Regions from separate parts of the Streptomyces sp. NPDC027672 genome, predicted to be linked through region 3. Evidence: riboswitches for the same ligand, from Rfam matches in the RefSeq annotation. Region 3 holds a riboswitch; each other region holds the start of a gene.
What was found. Region 3 has a riboswitch for cobalamin ahead of nicT (Nickel transporter NicT). Riboswitches for the same ligand answer to the same signal wherever they lie in the genome.
Positions count from the first base shown of each region.

Region 1 (5,927 bases), on a different contig from region 3:
AGCACGGTGTCCGACAGGAACCGGGACAGCTCCAGCAGGTTCTCGGGGCCGCCCTCGACCAGGTACTTCAGCGCCTCGGCGACGACACCGGCCGGCACGGAGGACTCGGCCATCAGCTCGGCGTCCGGCACGGCCTCGCCGCCCAGCAGCACGGTCGGCAGACCGGACGCCTTCAGCGCGGCCAGCCCGTCCTCCCAGGCCCGCTTGCCGCCCAGCAGCCGTACGACGGCGAGGTCCGCGCCCGCGATCAGGCCCGGCAGCTCCTCGGCGACGTCGACCCGGGTCGGGTTGCCGATGCGGTAACCGGCGCCGGAGGCCCGGGCCGCCAGCAGATCCGTGTCGGCGGTCGACAACAACAACACTGTGCTCATGCGGGCGCTCCCGGTGGAATGAAAGGCAGTCCTTGCGGCGCGCCCGACTCGATGAGCCGCCACAGCGCGTCCGTGTCCGCGTGCTGTTCGATCAGGTCGCCGAGCCGGTCGAGCTGCTCCTCGCGCAGCGCGGCGAAGGAGGTGTCCGGCGCGGGCACGAAGCGGCGGCCCGCGGCGGCGGCCACCTCGCGCAGGAACGCCCGCCGGAAACCGTCCGACTCCAGCGAGCCGTGCCAGTGGGTGCCCCAGGTCTGGCCGACCCGGCAGCCGTCCAGGAAGGGTTCGCCGCCGGTGACCGTGGCCACGCCGTGGTGGATCTCGTAGCCGTCGACCCGCTCGCCGAGGGCCGTCCCGCTCGGCCGGGTGAGGGTCTTCTCGCGGGCGAAGCGCACCCGGACGGGCAGCACGCCGAGACCGGGCACGGCGCCGGCCCGCGACTCCACCTCGTCCTCGATGTGCTCGCCGAGGATCTGGAAGCCGCCGCACACCCCGAGGACCGGGCGCCCCTCGGCCGCCCGGCGGACCAGGGCGTCGGCGAGGCCGCGTTCGCGCAGCCACGCCAGGGCCCGCACGGTGCCGCGGGTGCCCGGGACCACCACCAGGTCGGCGTCCGCCAGCTCCTCCGGGCGGTCCACGAACCGCACCACGACACCCGGTTCGGCGGCCAGCGCGTCCACGTCGGTGAAGTTGGACATCAGCGGGATCGCGCACACCGCGACCCGCAGGACGTCCGCGCCGACCGGGGGAGTCACCGCGGACTCGCGCACCGTGCCGCGCAGCGAGACCCTCCCCCACGCTCGGCTGCGCTCGCGCGGGGGGACCCCCATCCCGTCCTCCTCGTCGATGCCGAGCCCGTGCCGGAACGGCAGCACGCCGTACGTCCGCCGCCCGGTGAGGCCGCGCAGCATCTCCAGGCCCGGTTCCAGCAGGGAGACGTCACCGCGGAACTTGTTCACCAGGAACCCGGCGACCAGTTCCTGGTCCTCGGGCGAGAGCAGGGCGACCGTGCCGAAGAACGAGGCGAAGACGCCGCCGCGGTCGATGTCGCCGACGACGAGCACCGGCAGCCGCGCGCCCCGCGCGATACCCATGTTGACGATGTCGGTCCGCCGCAGGTTGATCTCGGCCGGACTGCCCGCGCCCTCGCAGATCACCGCGTCATACGTGCCCCGCAACTCGGCCAGGCAGTCCAGCACCGTGCCCAGCAGCCGCTGCTGGCGCCCGCCGTGGTAGCCGCGCGCGCTCAGCTCGCCCACCGGCTTGCCGAGCAGCACGACCTGGCTGCTCTGCTCGCCGCCGGGCTTGAGCAGCACCGGGTTCATCAGCGCGGTCGGCTCGATCCGGCACGCCTGGGCCTGCATGGCCTGCGCCCGGCCGATCTCCGCGCCCTGGCGCGTCACGAACGAGTTCAGGGACATGTTCTGCGCCTTGAACGGCGCCACCTTCACGCCCTGGCGCACCAGCCAGCGGCAGATACCGGCCGTCACGACGCTCTTGCCGGCGTCGGAGGTGGTGCCGGCCACGAGGAGACCACCGTTCACTTCCCACGTCCCTTCAGGAGTGCGCGCGCGGCGGCCGTGGCGCCCAGGGCGAGCAGGCCGACGCGGCGGGAGAGCCGTACGGCCCGGTCGATGTCGGTGACCCGGACCGGCCGTCCGGCACCGCCGTTGAGCACGGGCCGGTGCTCGACCCGGCCGCCGTAGGACAGCGTGCCGCCCAGCCGGACACCGAGGGCGCCGGCGAAGGAGGCCTCCACGGGACCGGCGTTGGGGCTGGGGTGCCGGCGCGCGTCGGCCCGCCAGGCGCGCAGGGCGCCCCGCGGGTCCGGTCCGGCCACGGCGGCGAGCACGGCGGTCAGCCGGGCCCCGGGCCAGCCGGCGACGTCGTCGAGGCGGGCGGAGGCCCAGCCGTAGCGCCGGTGGCGGGGCGACTTGTGACCCACCATCGCGTCCAGGGTGTTGACCGCACGGAACCCGAGCAGCCCCGGGACCCCGGCCACCGCTCCCCACACCAGCGCGCCGACCACGGCGTCGGAGGTGTTCTCGGCGACCGACTCGACCACGGCCCGGGCGATGCCGTCGGCGTCCAGCGCCTGCGGGTCCCGGCCGCACAGGTGGGGCAGCCGGGCGCGGGCGGCCTCGAGGTCGCCCGCCTCCAGGGCGCGGCCGACGGCACGGGCCTCCCGGGCGAGCGAGGTGCCGCCCACCACGGCCCAGGTGGCGGCGGCGGTCAGCGCGACGGAGGCGGCGGGACAGGGGCGTACGGCACGGACGGCCAGCGCGCCCAGAGCGACGGCGCCACCGGCGCACACGACGGTGTGCACGGCGCCCCAGCCGCGGTGGTCGTGCCACAAGGCGCCTTCCACGGCCGTGGCCGCCCGGCCGAACGCGGCGACCGGATGCCCGCGGCGCGGATCGCCGAGGAGCAGATCACCGAGGAGGCCGGCGGCGGCACCGTACGCATATGTGCGATCGGCACCCATCGGCTCAGCCGGCCGTGGGCGCGGGAGCGGTCCTGGTACGGGTCCTCGGGCAGCCGAGCATGGCGATTCATGTCCTCACTCAGGGTGTCCACGCCCTGGTTCGACGAAATCGGCGGTGAGAGTTCCTGGCTCCCGGGGGTTCTTCCCCGGTGACAGTGGCGGGACCGCGCCGGATTCGCACCGGCTTCCTCTCCTGCCGCCGTAGATGGCCTGGGCAGTCCACCACGCGCCCGGAACGGCCGTCAACTCGCCTTTGACCTGGGATGCCCGACTGTGCTGAGGCCCACATCGCCGGGGTGCCGGACGGCTGCGGGCGCCCTGCCGCACGGGCCCCGCGAGCACGCGTACGCCCCGCCGGTTCAGCGGGGCGTACGGGAAGAACGGGGCGAACGGGGGCGCTGGGCGCGGACCGGGGACCGGGGACCGGCGGTCAGCCCTTGGCCGTGATCAGGTGGATGCCGTAGGCCACCGCCGCCGCGCAGGCCGCGAAGCAGACGTAGGCGCCGGTGACGGCGAAGGCGGCGGAACCGCCCTGGGCCGCGGCCCGCTCGCGGCGGGACAGGCCGTTGATGCCGAGGGTGAACAGCGCCACCACGCCCACCGTGAACGCGACGCTGACGCCGAAGACGGAGCCGAGGGCCGCCCAGTCGATTGTCATGGGGATGCTTCCTTCAGTAACCGGGTGCTCGGGGTCAGACCGTGGCGGCCGGCGGGACGGCCGGGGCCGGCTCGGCTGCCGGGGCGGGGATCGTGGCCGTCAGACCGGCGGGCGTCAGGTCCGTGGTGACCCTGGCCGTCAGGCTCCCGGCGGCCTGGGCCGGCACGTGGGCGGTGACCGTGCCGGCGGGCGGCGGGGTCACCGCGGCGATGGCGGTGGTGACCACACCGGCCGGCTCCTCGGTCCCGGCGACCACGTTGGTGTGGTCGACGACCTCGCGGCGGGAGATCTTCCAGATCGCGGCGCTCGCGGCGACCAGGAAGACGGCGACGGCGGCGGTGCCCCCGTCACCCAGGCCGGTGACGGCCTCGGCGCCCGCGCCGACCAGCGCGGCGGCCGGCAGGGTGAGCACCCAGGCGACGGCCATGCGGGTCGCGGTGGACCAGCGGACCACGCCGCCCTTGCGGCCGAGCCCCGCGCCCATCACCGAGCCGGAGACGACATGGGTGGTGGAGAGGGAGAAGCCGAGGTGGGAGGAGGCCAGGATGGCGGTCGCGGCGCTGGTCTGCGCGGCGAAGCCCTGGCGCGGCTCCAGGTCGGTCAGACCGGTGCCCATGGTGCGGATGATCCGCCAGCCGCCGATGTAGGTGCCGAGCGCGATGGCCATACCCGCGGAGAGGATCACCCAGGTGGGAGGGTTGGAACCGGGGCTGATGGCGCCGCCCGCGATCAGGGCGAGGGTGATGATGCCCATCGTCTTCTGGGCGTCGTTGGTGCCGTGGGCGAGGGAGACCAGGCCGGCGGAGGCGATCTGGCCGGCGCGGTAGCCCTTGCGGGTGGCCTGGTCGTCGGCGCCGCCGCCGATGCCGTAGGAGAGGCGGGTGGCCAGCAGCGAGGCGAGGCCCGCCACGACCGGCGCGGCGACGGCCGGCAGCAGCACCTTGGTGACCAGCACCTCGCCGTGGACGGCGCCGAAGCCGGCGGAGGCGACGGTGGCGCCCACCAGGCCGCCCATCAGGGCGTGCGAGGAGCTGGAGGGCAGGCCCACCAGCCAGGTCAGCAGGTTCCAGAGGATCGCGCCCACCAGGGCGGCGAAGATGACCTCGGGACGGATGCCGCTCTCGTCGACGAGACCCTTGGAGATCGTGTTCGCGACCTCCACGGAGAGGAAGGCGCCCACAAGATTGAGGCCGGCGGACATGGCCACCGCGATCTTGGGCTTCAGGGCGCCTGTGCTGATGGTGGTGGCCATCGCGTTGGCGGTGTCGTGGAAACCGTTCGTGAAATCGAACGCGAGAGCGGTTACCACCACAATCGCGAGGATCAGCGAGAAGCTTTCCATTTACCCAGGCAATCGTTCGAGGTCGTTGGCTGGTCGAACGTAGGCAAGCTGGGTGAACGGAAGATGAACTGGGACGGGCGCATGCGTGTCCGAAACACGTGCCCCGGGTTCCGCTTCGCGCCGTCGGGCCGGGCGCCCCTTGGCTACCGGTCCCGGGCGAAGATCCGCAGCCGGTCCAGGGTCCCGTTGAAGAGATTCTGGTCACCCGGCAGCGTGCCCGCCGCGCCGTACTGCCAGAACGTCCAGTACTGCCAGCCGCCGGGCAGCGTGCCCGGCCGGGAGGTGCCGTGCCGGGCGATCCACAGCGGGTGGTTCTTGGAGAAGGCACGGCTGTTGCCGGTGCACAGCTTCCACCACTGCGTCGTCGTGTAGATCACCGGGCGCCGGCCCGTCCGCCGCCTGACCTCGTCGCTGAACGCGCGGATCCAGCGGACCATCTGCGCCTTGCCCAGCCCGTAGCACCGGCGCGTCGCGCTGTACGGGTTGTACTCGATGTCGAGCGCCGGCGGCAGCGTCCAGCCGTCCGCCCGCCAGCCGCCGCCGTGCTCCACGAAGTACGCCGCCTGCCGGGTGCCCGAGGACCGGTCCGGCAGGGCGAAGTGGTACGCGCCCCGCAGCAGCCCGGCGTCACGGGCGCCGGTGTACTGCCCGGAGAAGTAGGGATTGCGGTAGGTCGTGGACTCGGTCGCCTTGACGTAGACGAACCGCGCGCCCTTGGAGCGGGCGGCCGGCCAGTTCACGCGCTTCTGGTGCGAGGAGACGTCATGGCCCCTGGGCCCCTTCGGCAGCTTGGCCGCCGGGGACTGCGCCCGCAGCGACCCGGTCCGCTCCGCGGGCCCGGCCGGCCCCGGGAACCCGGCCGCCGGCCGGGCGCCCGCCGTCACCGTGGCCCCGGCGGTCACCCCGGCCGCGGGGGCCGCCGCCTTGGCTGTCACTCTCGCCTCGGGGGCCGCCGCCTTGGCCGTCACTCTCGCCTCGGGAGTCGGAACCTTGGGAGTCACCGTCGCCCCGGGGGCCACCGGAGCCTCGGCGGGCACCGGAGCCTCGGCGGGCACCGGCGGCCCGGCCGACGCG
Region 1 is NZ_JBVHSO010000014.1:50,720-56,646, reverse strand. Features, by position in the region: gene cobN (cobaltochelatase subunit CobN) at 1-371, opposite strand, end outside; gene ACZ4SV_RS29165 (cobyric acid synthase) at 368-1,912, opposite strand; gene ACZ4SV_RS29160 (cobalamin biosynthesis protein) at 1,909-2,853, opposite strand; cobalamin riboswitch at 2,953-3,093, opposite strand; gene ACZ4SV_RS29155 (hypothetical protein) at 3,284-3,511, opposite strand; gene ACZ4SV_RS29150 (inorganic phosphate transporter) at 3,546-4,853, opposite strand; gene ACZ4SV_RS29145 (lysozyme) at 4,997-5,755, opposite strand.
Region 1: it holds a riboswitch for cobalamin, as region 3 does, so the genes downstream of both, ACZ4SV_RS29160 (cobalamin biosynthesis protein) here and nicT (Nickel transporter NicT) in region 3, are expected to answer to the same signal.

Region 2 (5,927 bases), on a different contig from region 3:
GAGCCGCCGCGGGGCCGAGGCCGGCGGGGGCGGAACCGGGGAGCGCGGCCCACGCTCCCCTCCCGGCCCTCGCTGCCCTCCCGGGCCCCCAGCCCTCCTTCCCCCTCCACTCCTCCTCCCCTCCCCCGCACCCACCGTCCGCGTCTGCCCCGTCCGCCCCGATGGACTAGACCAAGAGCTGGTGCGACGGTATATAGAGGGGATCACCGAGCGTGCGGGTGGAGTGCTGACGCGGCAACCCGTGCCACGATGTGAGCCGTGGCCGATGGGATGTCGGCCGCTGTCGGCATTGGGAGCCGGGAAGGCGGAGCATGAGCACCGACGTCAGCAGTGCGGAGAACGAGACCGGCACCACCCGTACCGCGCGCGTGCCCAAGTACTACCGCTTGAAGAAGCATCTGCTCGACATGACCGAGACGCAGGTGCCGGGCACGCCGGTCCCGCCGGAGCGCACGCTGGCGGCCGAGTTCGACACGTCCCGCACCACGGTCCGCCAGGCCCTGCAGGAGCTGGTCGTGGAGGGCCGGCTCGAACGCATCCAGGGCAAGGGCACCTTCGTGGCCAAGCCCAAGGTCTCCCAGGCGCTGCAGCTCACCTCCTACACCGAGGACATGCGGGCGCAGGGTCTGGAGCCGACCTCGCAGCTGCTGGACATCGGGTACGTCACCGCCGACGACCGGCTCGCCGAGTTGCTCGACATCACCGCGGGCGGCCGGGTGCTGCGCATCGAGCGGCTGCGCATGGCCAACGCCGAGCCGATGGCGATCGAGACCACCCATCTGTCGGCCAAGCGTTTCCCGGCCCTCAGGCGCTCGCTGGTGAAGTACACCTCGCTGTACACCGCGCTCGCCGAGGTCTACGGCGTCCACCTCGCCGAGGCCGAGGAGACCATCGAGACCTCCCTGGCCACACCGCGCGAGGCCGGGCTGCTCGGCACCGACGTGGGCCTGCCGATGCTGATGCTGTCCCGTCACTCGCTGGACCTCGAGGGCAAGCCGGTGGAGTGGGTGCGGTCGGTGTACCGCGGGGACCGGTACAAGTTCGTGGCCCGGCTGAAGCGGCCGGTGGAGTAACGGCACGATAACGTCCGGATGCGTTCGCTGAATCGGTATACCGATATGCGGACGAGGGCTTCCGCCGTCCCGATTCCGTCACCTAGATTGCCTGCTCATTGCACAGGTGATCAGCGAGGGGACGGAGCCGTGGATGTCCGAAACACCTGAAGTGAGACCACCGGTGGTGACACCGGTCAGGGTGATCATCGCCGTGTGTCTCGTGGCGCCCTTCGTGGCGATGCTGTGGGTCGGCTCCTACGCCAAGGTGGACCCCACGTTCATCGGGGTGCCGTTCTTCTACTGGTACCAGATGCTCTGGGTGCTGATCTCCACCGCGCTGACCATGCTGGCGTACAAGCTCTGGCAGCGTGACCAGCAGGCCCGCGCGACCACGAGGGGCGGTGCCGGACGGTGAAGGACGGCGTCAACGGCGTCGCGCTCGGCGTCTTCATCTTCTTCTTCCTGGCCGTCACGGTCCTGGGCTTCCTGGCCGCGCGCTGGCGCCGGGCCGAGAACGAGCACTCCCTGGACGAATGGGGCCTGGGCGGACGGTCCTTCGGCACCTGGATCACCTGGTTCCTGCTCGGCGGCGACCTGTACACGGCGTACACCTTCGTCGCCGTACCGGCGGCGATCTACGCGGCGGGCGCGTCCGGCTTCTTCGCGGTGCCGTACACGATCCTGGTGTACCCGCTGATCTTCACCTTCCTGCCCCGCCTGTGGTCGGTCTCGCACCGCCACGGATACGTCACCACCTCCGACTTCGTGCGCGGCCGGTTCGGCTCGAAGGGGCTGTCGCTGGCGGTGGCGGTGACCGGCATCCTGGCGACGATGCCGTACATCGCGCTCCAGCTCGTCGGCATCCAGGCGGTGCTGGACGTGATGGGCGTCGGCGGCGGCGAGGACACCAACTGGTTCGTGAAGGACCTGCCGCTGCTCATCGCCTTCGGCGTGCTGGCGGCCTACACGTACTCCTCCGGTCTGCGCGCGCCCGCGCTGATCGCGTTCGTCAAGGACGGGCTGATCTACCTCGTCATCGCGGTGGCGATCATCTACATCCCCATCAAGCTGGGCGGGTTCGACGACATCTTCGCCAAGGCCGGGCACGCGTTCAGCCAGGTCAACCCGGTCACCCACAAACCGCGCGGGGCGCTCGCGCCGGCCGAGGCGGGCCAGTGGACGTATGCCACGCTGGCCCTCGGCTCCGCGCTCGCGCTGTTCATGTACCCGCACTCGATCACCGCGACCCTGTCGTCCAAGAGCCGTGAGGTGATCCGCCGCAACACCACGATCCTGCCGCTGTACTCCCTGATGCTCGGCCTGCTGGCCCTGCTGGGCTTCATGGCGATCGCGGCCGGAGTGAAGGTCGACAACGGGCAGTTGGCCATCCCGCAGCTGTTCGAGGACATGTTCCCGGACTGGTTCACGGGCGTGGCGTTCGCGGCGATCGGTATCGGCGCGCTGGTCCCGGCGGCGATCATGTCCATCGCGGCGGCCAACCTCTTCACCCGCAACATCTACAAGGACTTCATCAAGCCGGACGCCACACCGGCGCAGGAGACCAAGGTCTCCAAGCTGGTCTCGCTGCTGGTGAAGGTCGGCGCCCTGATCTTCGTCCTCACCATGGACAAGACCGTCGCCATCAACTTCCAGCTCCTGGGCGGCATCTGGATCCTGCAGACGTTCCCGGCCCTGGTCGGCGGCCTGTTCACCCGCTGGTTCCACCGCTGGGCGCTGCTGGCCGGCTGGGCGGTCGGCATGGTGTACGGCACGGTCGCCGCGTACGGCATCGCCTCGCCGACGCAGAAGCACTTCGGCGGCAACGCCAAGGAGATCCCCGGCATCGGTGAGATCGGCTACATCGGCATGACGGCGTTCGCGCTGAACGTCCTGGTCACCGTGGTCCTGACGGTCGTCCTGAAGGCCGTGAAGGCCCCCGAGGGCATCGACGAGACCAGGCCGGAGGACTACACGGCGGACTCCGGCGACCCCGGTGTCCAGGTGGAGCTGCCGCCTGCGACGGCAGGCGCCAGTCACTGAGACAGGCCCTGAAGGGCGCGGACGGCACCGGGTAGCACCCGCGACGGGCCGCCGGAAGCGAGGCTTCCGGCGGCCCGTCGCCGTACCCTGCGGCGGACTCGGCGGAGCGGCCGGGACCGGGGCGCCCGCGGTCGGCCGCGCGGCCCAGGGCCGGGCGCCGGAACACACCCGGGCCGGGCGGGCGCGGGGCGCCGACGCCCGTGTCCGGGTGGCCCCCGGGCGCGGCGACACAACATCTGGGGGTGCAAGGACAGCCCGGCACTAGATGTATGCTCGTCCTCGCTGTCGCCGCAGGGGAATCCGGTGCGAATCCGGAACTGTCCCGCAACGGTGTGCCGGCGCGTCCGCGCGCCAGTCGAGTCCGAGCGCCTGCCGTCAGCCCACCCGGCCGTCCGGCCCGGGTGTGTTCCGACGTCCGGGCCTCGTGGAGTGGGCCGGGGGACGCGGCGCGCCGTGCGTGCTCGTGGTCGTCTCCTGCCCTCCGCCTGGCCCCGTGCCGAGCGAGGGAGATCCCCACGTGACCATCGCGCCAGCCGACCCGGCTCCGGTCAGCGCACCGGAGACCGACGGTCCCGGTGCCGCTCTGCTGCGGACCCTGACCGAGCTGACCGCCGATCTGCCCGACGCCGACCCCGGCCGGGTCGCCGCCGCCGCGCTGCGCGGACGGTCCGCGCGGGCCGACGAGGCGGAGCTGCGCGAGCTGGCGACGGAGGCCGCCGCAGGCCTGATCGCCGAGGACCCCGCCTACTCCCGGCTGGCCGCCCGGCTGCTGACGCTCGCGATCCGGGACGAGGCCGCCTCGCAGGGGGTGACGTCCTTCACCGAGTCCGTCGCGGTCGGGCACCGCGAGGGCCTGATCGCCGACCGCACGGCGGACTTCGTCCGGCTGCACGCCGGGCGGCTGGACGCGCTGGCCGGTGACGCCGTGGCGGACGGCGCCGACGACCGCTTCGGCTACTTCGGCCTGCGCACCCTGCACAGCCGCTACCTGCTGCGCCACCCGATCACCCGCAAGGTGATCGAGACGCCCCAGCACTTCATGCTGCGGGTGGCGAGCGGTCTGGCCGAGGACGACACGGTCCGCTCCGTGGACGAGGTCGCCTCGCTCTACCGGCTGATGAGCCGCCTGGACTACCTGCCCTCCTCCCCCACCCTGTTCAACTCCGGCACCCGCCACCCTCAGATGTCGTCCTGCTATCTGCTGGACTCCCCGCTGGACGAGCTGGACTCCATCTACGACCGCTACCACCAGGTGGCCCGGCTGTCGAAGCACGCCGGCGGCATCGGGCTGTCCTACTCCCGCGTCCGCTCGCGCGGTTCGCTGATCCGGGGCACGAACGGGCACTCCAACGGCATCGTGCCGTTCCTGAAGACCCTGGACGCCTCGGTCGCCGCGGTGAACCAGGGCGGCCGGCGCAAGGGCGCTGCGGCGGTCTACCTGGAGACCTGGCACTCCGACCTCGAGGAGTTCCTGGAGCTGCGGGACAACACCGGTGAGGACGCCCGCCGTACGCACAACCTCAATCTGGCCCACTGGGTGCCGGACGAGTTCATGCGCCGGGTCGCCGCCGACGCGTCCTGGTCGCTGTTCTCCCCGGCCGACGTGCCCGAGCTGGTGGATCTGTGGGGCGAGGAGTTCGACGCCGCCTACCGCCGGGCCGAGGCCGCCGGCCTGGCCAGGAAGACGCTGCCGGCGCGGGAGCTGTACGGCCGGATGATGCGGACCCTGGCGCAGACCGGCAACGGCTGGATGACCTTCAAGGACGCCGCCAACCGCACCGCCAACCAGACCGCCGAGCCCGGCCACGTCGTCCACTCCTCCAACCTCTGCACGGAGATCCTGGAGGTCACCGACGACGGCGAGACCGCCGTCTGCAACCTGGGGTCGGTGAACCTGGGCGCCTTCGTGCGCGACGGGGACATCGACTGGGAGCGGCTGGACGACACCGTCCGCACGGCCGTGACCTTCCTGGACCGCGTGGTCGACATCAACTTCTACCCGACCGAGCAGGCGGGCCGCTCCAACGCCAGGTGGCGGCCGGTGGGCCTCGGCGCGATGGGGCTCCAGGACGTCTTCTTCCAGCTACGGCTGCCCTTCGACTCCGCGGAGGCCAGGCAGCTCTCCACCCGGATCGCCGAGCGGATCATGCTCGCGGCCTACGAGGCGTCCGCCGGCCTCGCCGAGCGCAACGGCCCGCTGCCCGCCTGGGAGAAGACCCGTACGGCCCGGGGCGTCCTGCACCCCGACCACTACGGGGTCGAGTTCGCCTGGCCCGAGCGCTGGGAGGCGCTGCGCGCCCGGATCGCGCGGACCGGCCTGCGCAACGCGCTGCTCCTGGCGATCGCGCCGACCGCCACCATCGCGTCCATCGCGGGGGTGTACGAGTGCATCGAGCCGCAGGTCTCCAACCTGTTCAAGCGCGAGACCCTGTCCGGTGAGTTCCTCCAGGTCAACTCCTACCTGGTGCGGGACCTGAAGGAACTGGGCGTGTGGGACGCCCGCACCCGCGAGGCCCTGCGCGAGGCCAACGGCTCCGTGCAGGACTTCCGCTGGATCCCCGAGGACGTCCGGGCGCTGTACCGCACGGCCTGGGAGATCCCGCAGCGCGGCCTGATCGACATGGCCGCCGCCCGCACCCCGTTCCTGGACCAGGCGCAGTCGCTGAACCTGTTCCTGGAGACGCCGACCATCGGCAAGCTCTCCTCGATGTACGCGTACGCCTGGAAGTCCGGGCTCAAGACGACGTACTACCTGCGCTCGCGTCCCGCGACGCGCATCGCCCGCGCCGCCCAGGCGCAGCCCGCCGTCCCCGCGCAGGCCGCCCCGGATAC
Region 2 is NZ_JBVHSO010000001.1:300,369-306,295, forward strand. Features, by position in the region: gene ACZ4SV_RS01330 (GntR family transcriptional regulator) at 312-1,073, shown strand; gene ACZ4SV_RS01335 (DUF3311 domain-containing protein) at 1,207-1,470, shown strand; gene mctP (monocarboxylate uptake permease MctP) at 1,467-3,095, shown strand; adenosylcobalamin-variant (AdoCbl-variant) riboswitch at 3,378-3,474, shown strand; gene ACZ4SV_RS01345 (ribonucleoside-diphosphate reductase subunit alpha) at 3,613-5,927, shown strand, end outside.
Region 2: it holds a riboswitch for cobalamin, as region 3 does, so the genes downstream of both, ACZ4SV_RS01345 (ribonucleoside-diphosphate reductase subunit alpha) here and nicT (Nickel transporter NicT) in region 3, are expected to answer to the same signal.

Region 3 (5,927 bases):
CGCGTCCGTACTGCTGTGCGTCCGAACGCCGGACGCGACCCCAGCAGGAGGAACGGTGCGCTTTTCGCGGAACGCGACGGGAACTGCGTTCGTGGGCGGTGCGATGGCCCTCACCCTCGCGGCGCTCGCCTACCCGGGCATGCTCGGCCTGAGCACGGTCTCCACCGCGCAGGACCGCGTCATCGCCGACACCCAGTGGGGGCCGCTCACCGAGCAGGACCGGGACTTCGTGGTGAAGGTCCGGGCGGCCGGGCTGTGGGAGTACCCGGTCGGGCGGATCGGGCTGCGCAAGGGCGCCTCCGAGGGCGTGCGCACGGCCAGCCGGCATCTCATCGACGGGCACGCCGCGCTGGACACCACCTGCCGGAAGATCGCGCCGATGCTGGACATCACGCTGCCCGACGTGGCCAGTCCCCAGCAGCAGGGCTTCGTGCGCCAGTTGGAGGCGGAGAGCGGCCGGCGGTTCGACACCGACTTCGCGAACATCCTGCGGATGACGCACGGCTCGATCTTCAACACGATCGCCAAGATCCGCTCCACCACCAAGAACGCGCTGGTGCGGGCCCTCGCCGACCAGGCCAACGACACCGTCCTGGACCACATCACGGTGATGGAGAAGACGGGTCTGGTCGACTTCGACCAGACCCTCTTCCAGCAGACCACCCCGCCCAAGCTGCCCGACTCCGACCTGACCCCGCCGCCCCCGTCCGCCGGCCGGCCCCAGGTGGTGCTCACCCCGCCGCCGACGGCCACCGCCACACCGGTGGACATCGACGGCATCGCGGGCGGCACCCCCGGGGCGGCGCCGGCCCCGGGCCGGACGCCCTAGGCCAGCCAGACGGTGGTGTCCGGGGGCAGCGTGCCGGCGGCCGGCAGCGGCGCGCTGGACAGCAGGACCTCACCGGCCGGCAGCGGCACCGGTCCGGCACCCAGGTTGGTGACGCAGCGCCAGGCGTCGGTGCGGCGGAAGTCCAGCACGTCGGCGGGCGCGTCCGGCGCCCAGTCCAGCGTCTCGCCGGCCAGCAGTTTGCGGCGCAGCCGCAGGGCCGTGCGGTACAGCTCCAGCGTGGAGCCCTCGGTGCCGGCCTGCGCCTCCACCGCGTAGCCGGCGAAGGACGCCGGCTGCGGCAGCCAGCCGGCCCCGGGCCCGAAGCCGTACGACGGTCCGGTCGTCGTCCACGGCAGCGGCACCCGGCAGCCGTCGCGGCCCTTGCGGACATGGCCGGTCTGCTCCCAGATCGGGTCCTGGAGCACCTCCGTGGGCAGATCGGCGACCTCGGGCAGCCCGAGTTCCTCGCCCTGGTAGAGATAGGCCGAGCCGGGCAGCGCCAGCATCAGCAGGGTCGCCGCGCGGGCCCGGCGCAGCCCCGCCGCCGGGTCGACCGCGGGCGCCGTGCCGCCGGAGAGCAGCCAGGCGGCCGGGTCGGTGCCGGGCGGCAGCATCAGCCGGGAGGCGTGCCGTACGACGTCGTGGTTGGACAGCACCCAGGTCGCGGAGGCCCCGGCGGAGCGGGCGGTGGCCAGGGAGCCGGTGATGACCTCGCGCAGCTCCGCCGCGTCCCAGCCCGCCTCCAGGTACTCGAAGTTGAACGCCTGGCCGAGTTCGTCCGGGCGGGCGTACAGCGCGCGGCGCGGGCCCGGCACCCAGGCCTCGGCGACGGCCGTGCGCGGCGGGCTGTAGGCGTCGAAGACCTTGCGCCAGTCGCGGTAGATCTCGTGCACCTCGTCGCGGTCCCAGTAGGGGTGGCTGCCCGGTGCCATCCGGGGCAGGGCGGCCTCGCCGGTCGCGCCGATGTCGCCGAGGTCGCGCAGCGGCTCGGTGAGGTCCTTGGCCATGCCGTGGGCGACGTCCACCCGGAAGCCGTCGACGCCCCGGTCGGACCAGAAGCGCAAGGTGGCGCGGAAGTCGGCGCGGACCTCCTCGTGGTCCCAGGCGAGGTCGGGCTGTTCGGGGGCGAAGAGGTGGAGGTACCACTCGCCGTCGGGCACCCGGCGCCAGGCGCTGCCGCCGAAGACGGACTGCCAGTCGGTGGGCGGGTGTTCGCCGTGCGCGCCCCGGCCGGGCCGGAAGACGTACCGGTCCCGGGCGGGCGAGCCGGGGCCGGCCCGCAGCGCCTCCTGGAACCAGCGGTGCAGGTGGGAGGTGTGGTTGGGGACGACGTCCACGACGACCTTCAGGCCGAGCCGGTGCGCCTCGGCGACCAGGGCGTCGAAGTCGTCCAGGGTGCCGAGGCGTTCGTCGACCCCGCGCGGGTCGATGACGTCGTAGCCGCCGTCGGCGAGCTCGGACGGGTAGAACGGGCTCAGCCACAGGGCGTCCACGCCGAGCGCGGCGAGGTGGTGCAGCCGCTCGGTGACGCCCCGCAGGTCGCCGAGGCCGTCTCCGTCGGCGTCGGCGAAGCTGCGCGGATAGACCTGGTAGACGACGGCCTGCCGCCACCAGTCGGGGTTCCTGGACGAGAGGTCCGGCGAGAGGTCGGCCATACGGGCTCCCAAGGGACGGACGACGGTACAGAACCTGTATCTGTCCACCTTGCCCGGAAAGGGAACCTTCGCGCGCGCGGTCAGGCGGTGCAGTGCTCCAACAAGCCCTGTACCTCCGCGTCCACCACCCGGTAGCGCACCACGCGCCCCTCTTTCTCGCCCGCCACCACGCCGGCCGCCCGCAGCAGCCGCAGGGCCTGGGAGACGGCCGGGTCGTTCATGCCCGTGGCGATCGCGAGGTCGGAGACGGCCAGCGGGCCGGTGCGGTGCAGGGCGAGCAGCAGCGCGAGCCGGTTGGCGTCGGCCAGGAGCGAGAAGCGGTCGGCCCAGCCGCGCAGACGGCCGGCGTCACCGATGGCGGCGATCGCCTCGCACACCCGGTGACCGTCGATGGTCCGGCGGCCGGCACGGTCGGCAGGCACGAGATGCATGCCCCCATCCTCCCAGGCAGCGGTGTGATCTTGAATACCTGCGCAGGTACGCAGCTATGCAGGAAACCACGTGCCCCTCTACGGTGGGCGGGCCGTGGTGTTCGGGAAGTCGATGCAAGGTCGACGCGGCCCTCGCCACTGTGATCGGGGAGTTCCCGTTCCGTCCGGCACGCGCCGGGCCACTGGTCCTACGACCGGGAAGGCAGGAACGGCGGACGCACGACCCGTAAGCCAGGAGACCGGCCACGGCACTCACGAAGTGATCCACGAGGTGCTGGAGCGTGAACCTATGGCCAATGCTGCTGTCTTCCGCTGGCGACGCGAGGACACCGTCAAGACGGCGGGACTGCTGGCGGTGATCGTCGCCTTGCACGCCGTCGCCTTCGGCATCCTCTTCCTGCTCGTCACCCCCGAGCACTACACGGTCGGCGGTGACGTCTTCGGGGTCGGGCTCGGCATCACCGCCTACACGCTCGGCATGCGGCACGCCTTCGACGCCGACCACATCGCGGCGATCGACAACACCACCCGCAAGCTGATGGCCGACGGCAAGCGGCCGGTGTCGGTGGGCTTCTGGTTCGCGCTCGGCCACTCCAGCGTCGTGGTGCTGCTGGCCCTGCTGATCGCGGGCGGCACCTCGCTGGCCGGCAAGGTGATGAACGAGGGCTCGGCCACCCACCAGGTGCTCGGCTTCCTCGGCACGACGGTCTCCGGCACGTTCCTGTACCTGATCGCCGCGCTGAACCTGGTCGCGCTGGCGGGCATCCTCAAGGTGTTCCGGTCGATGCGCGCGGGCACCTACGACGAGAGGGAGCTGGAGGCGCACCTGGACTCGCGCGGTTTCATGAACCGAGTCCTCGGCCGGCTGACGAAGTCGGTCTCCCGGCCCGGCCAGATGTACCCGCTGGGCTTCCTCTTCGGCCTGGGCTTCGACACGGCCACGGAGGTCACGCTGATGGTGATGGCGGGCTCGGGCGCGGCGGCCGGCCTGCCCTGGTACGCGATCCTGTGCCTGCCGCTGCTGTTCGCCGCCGGGATGAGCCTGTTCGACACCCTCGACGGCACGTTCATGAACTTCGCCTACCAGTGGGCCTTCTCCAACCCCGTCCGCAAGGTGTTCTACAACCTCGCCATCACCGGCCTGTCCATCGCCGTCGCCTTCTTCATCGGCACCATCGAGCTGGTCGGCGTCCTGCACGAGAAGTTCGGCCTGCACGACGAGGTCACCGGCTGGATCGCCGGCCTGGACCTGGACAACGTCGGCTATCTCATCGTCGGCCTGTTCGTGGTGGTGTGGGCGGCGGCGCTGGCGTACTGGAAGGTGGCCAAGGTCGAACAGCGCTGGACCCCCCGCCCCGCCGACTCGGGCTGACCGCCGCCCCGGACGCTACGGCCGGGCCACCGTCTCCAGGTACAGCCGCACGTACCGGTCGACGTCCACGTCCAGCGCCACGTCCACGAGGGCCCGTTCGCGGCCGCCCTCGTGGAGTTCGGACTCGCCGGGGCGCAGGCGGCGGTCGACGACGGTCTGGCCCCGGGTGGGGCCGGGGGCGAGGGAGACCTCGACCGGCAGGCGCCGGGTGGTGAGGCCGGCCGGGTCGGCGACCGCGCACACCGCGCCCGCGTCGCCGAGACCGCCCGCCTCCTCGGCCTCCGGCGCCTCGCCCTGGGCGGTGGGCCGGTGGGCGAGGAGTTCGCCGGCCAGCCGGGTGCCGGGCTCGGCGCTCGCGCGCAGCCGGTGCACCTCCTCGGCGGGGACCACGACCCGGGTGAACACGTCCAGGCCGTACATCGTGACCGGCACACCGGCCGTGAGCAGGATGGCCGCCGCCTCCGGGTCGTGCCAGACGTTGAACTCCGCGACCGGGGTCGCGTTGCCGGTGGTCACGGCGCCGCCCATGAACACGATCCGCTCGATGTTCCGGGTCACCTCGGGGTGGGTGCGCAGCAGCAGCGCGATGTTGGTCAGCGGGGCGGTCGGGATCAGGGTGACGGGGCGCGGGGAGGCGAGGATCTCCCGGTGCAGCAAGGTCACCGCGTCCACGTCGGCGGCGGTCCGGGCGGGCGCGGGCAGCCCCAGGTCGCCCATGCCGTCGACGCCGTGCACCGGCGCCGTACGGGCCGGCTCGATCAGCGGCCGCTCGGCGCCCCGGGCCACCGGGACCCGGGGGGCGCCGGCCTGTTCCAGCACGGTCAGGGTGTTGCGGACCACGCCGTCCACGTCGGTGTTGCCGGCCACGCAGGTCACCGCCCTGAGGTCGAGCCCGGGGTGGCGTACGGCGAAGAGCAGGGCCAGGGCGTCGTCGACCCCGGTGTCGCAGTCGATGATCACGGGAATGGGCTGACCGGTCACGGCGGACTCCTTCCGTCGAGCCGACGATAGATCACCCCGGCGCGCCGGGACCGGCCGTCCCCGGCATCCACGGTTCCGGGACGCCCGCAGCCGGCCCGCGCCGCGCTCCCCGGCTTCTCCCTCGGCGGCCGTGCGGCCACGGCCCGCTCACCCGTACGGACCGGAGCGCTGGTGGGGCCGGGGCGGCGGTGGTGCCGTGAGAGCAGGAGTTTTCGCCGGCCGCGCGCAGCCAGGAGGCCTCGATGTCCCCCGCGATACGCCCCCGCATACCCCGTGCCGTGCAGCGCCCCCTCCTCGCCACGGCCCTGCTGCTCGGCGGCGGCTGCGCGGCCCTGAGCCTCGACCACCCGGCGAGCGCGCCGCATCCGCTGCCCACGGTCGATCCGCCGAGCCGGACCCCCAGGGCGTCGGCGCGGGCCGACGGTTCCACGCTCAGCGACGAGCAGGCGCAGGCGGCGCTGCTCACCCAGACCGACCTGGGCGCCCCCTGGACCGCCACGCGCGGCGCGGCCACCTGGCGGGACGGGCTGCTCAAGAGCCGCACCTCGGCCGGCGAGTGCCAGCCGCTGCTGGACGCCCTCTACGGCGACGAACTCCTCGGCGCCCCGGCCCGCGTCGCCGTGGGCCTGGACGACGCCGACACCGAGGCCCAGCTCCGC
Region 3 is NZ_JBVHSO010000006.1:200,224-206,150, reverse strand. Features, by position in the region: gene ACZ4SV_RS16760 (DUF4142 domain-containing protein) at 92-829, shown strand; gene ACZ4SV_RS16755 (glycoside hydrolase family 13 protein) at 826-2,484, opposite strand; gene ACZ4SV_RS16750 (ArsR/SmtB family transcription factor) at 2,565-2,915, opposite strand; cobalamin riboswitch at 2,994-3,177, shown strand; gene nicT (Nickel transporter NicT) at 3,205-4,287, shown strand; gene ACZ4SV_RS16740 (nucleoside hydrolase) at 4,303-5,268, opposite strand; gene ACZ4SV_RS16735 (hypothetical protein) at 5,511-5,927, shown strand, end outside.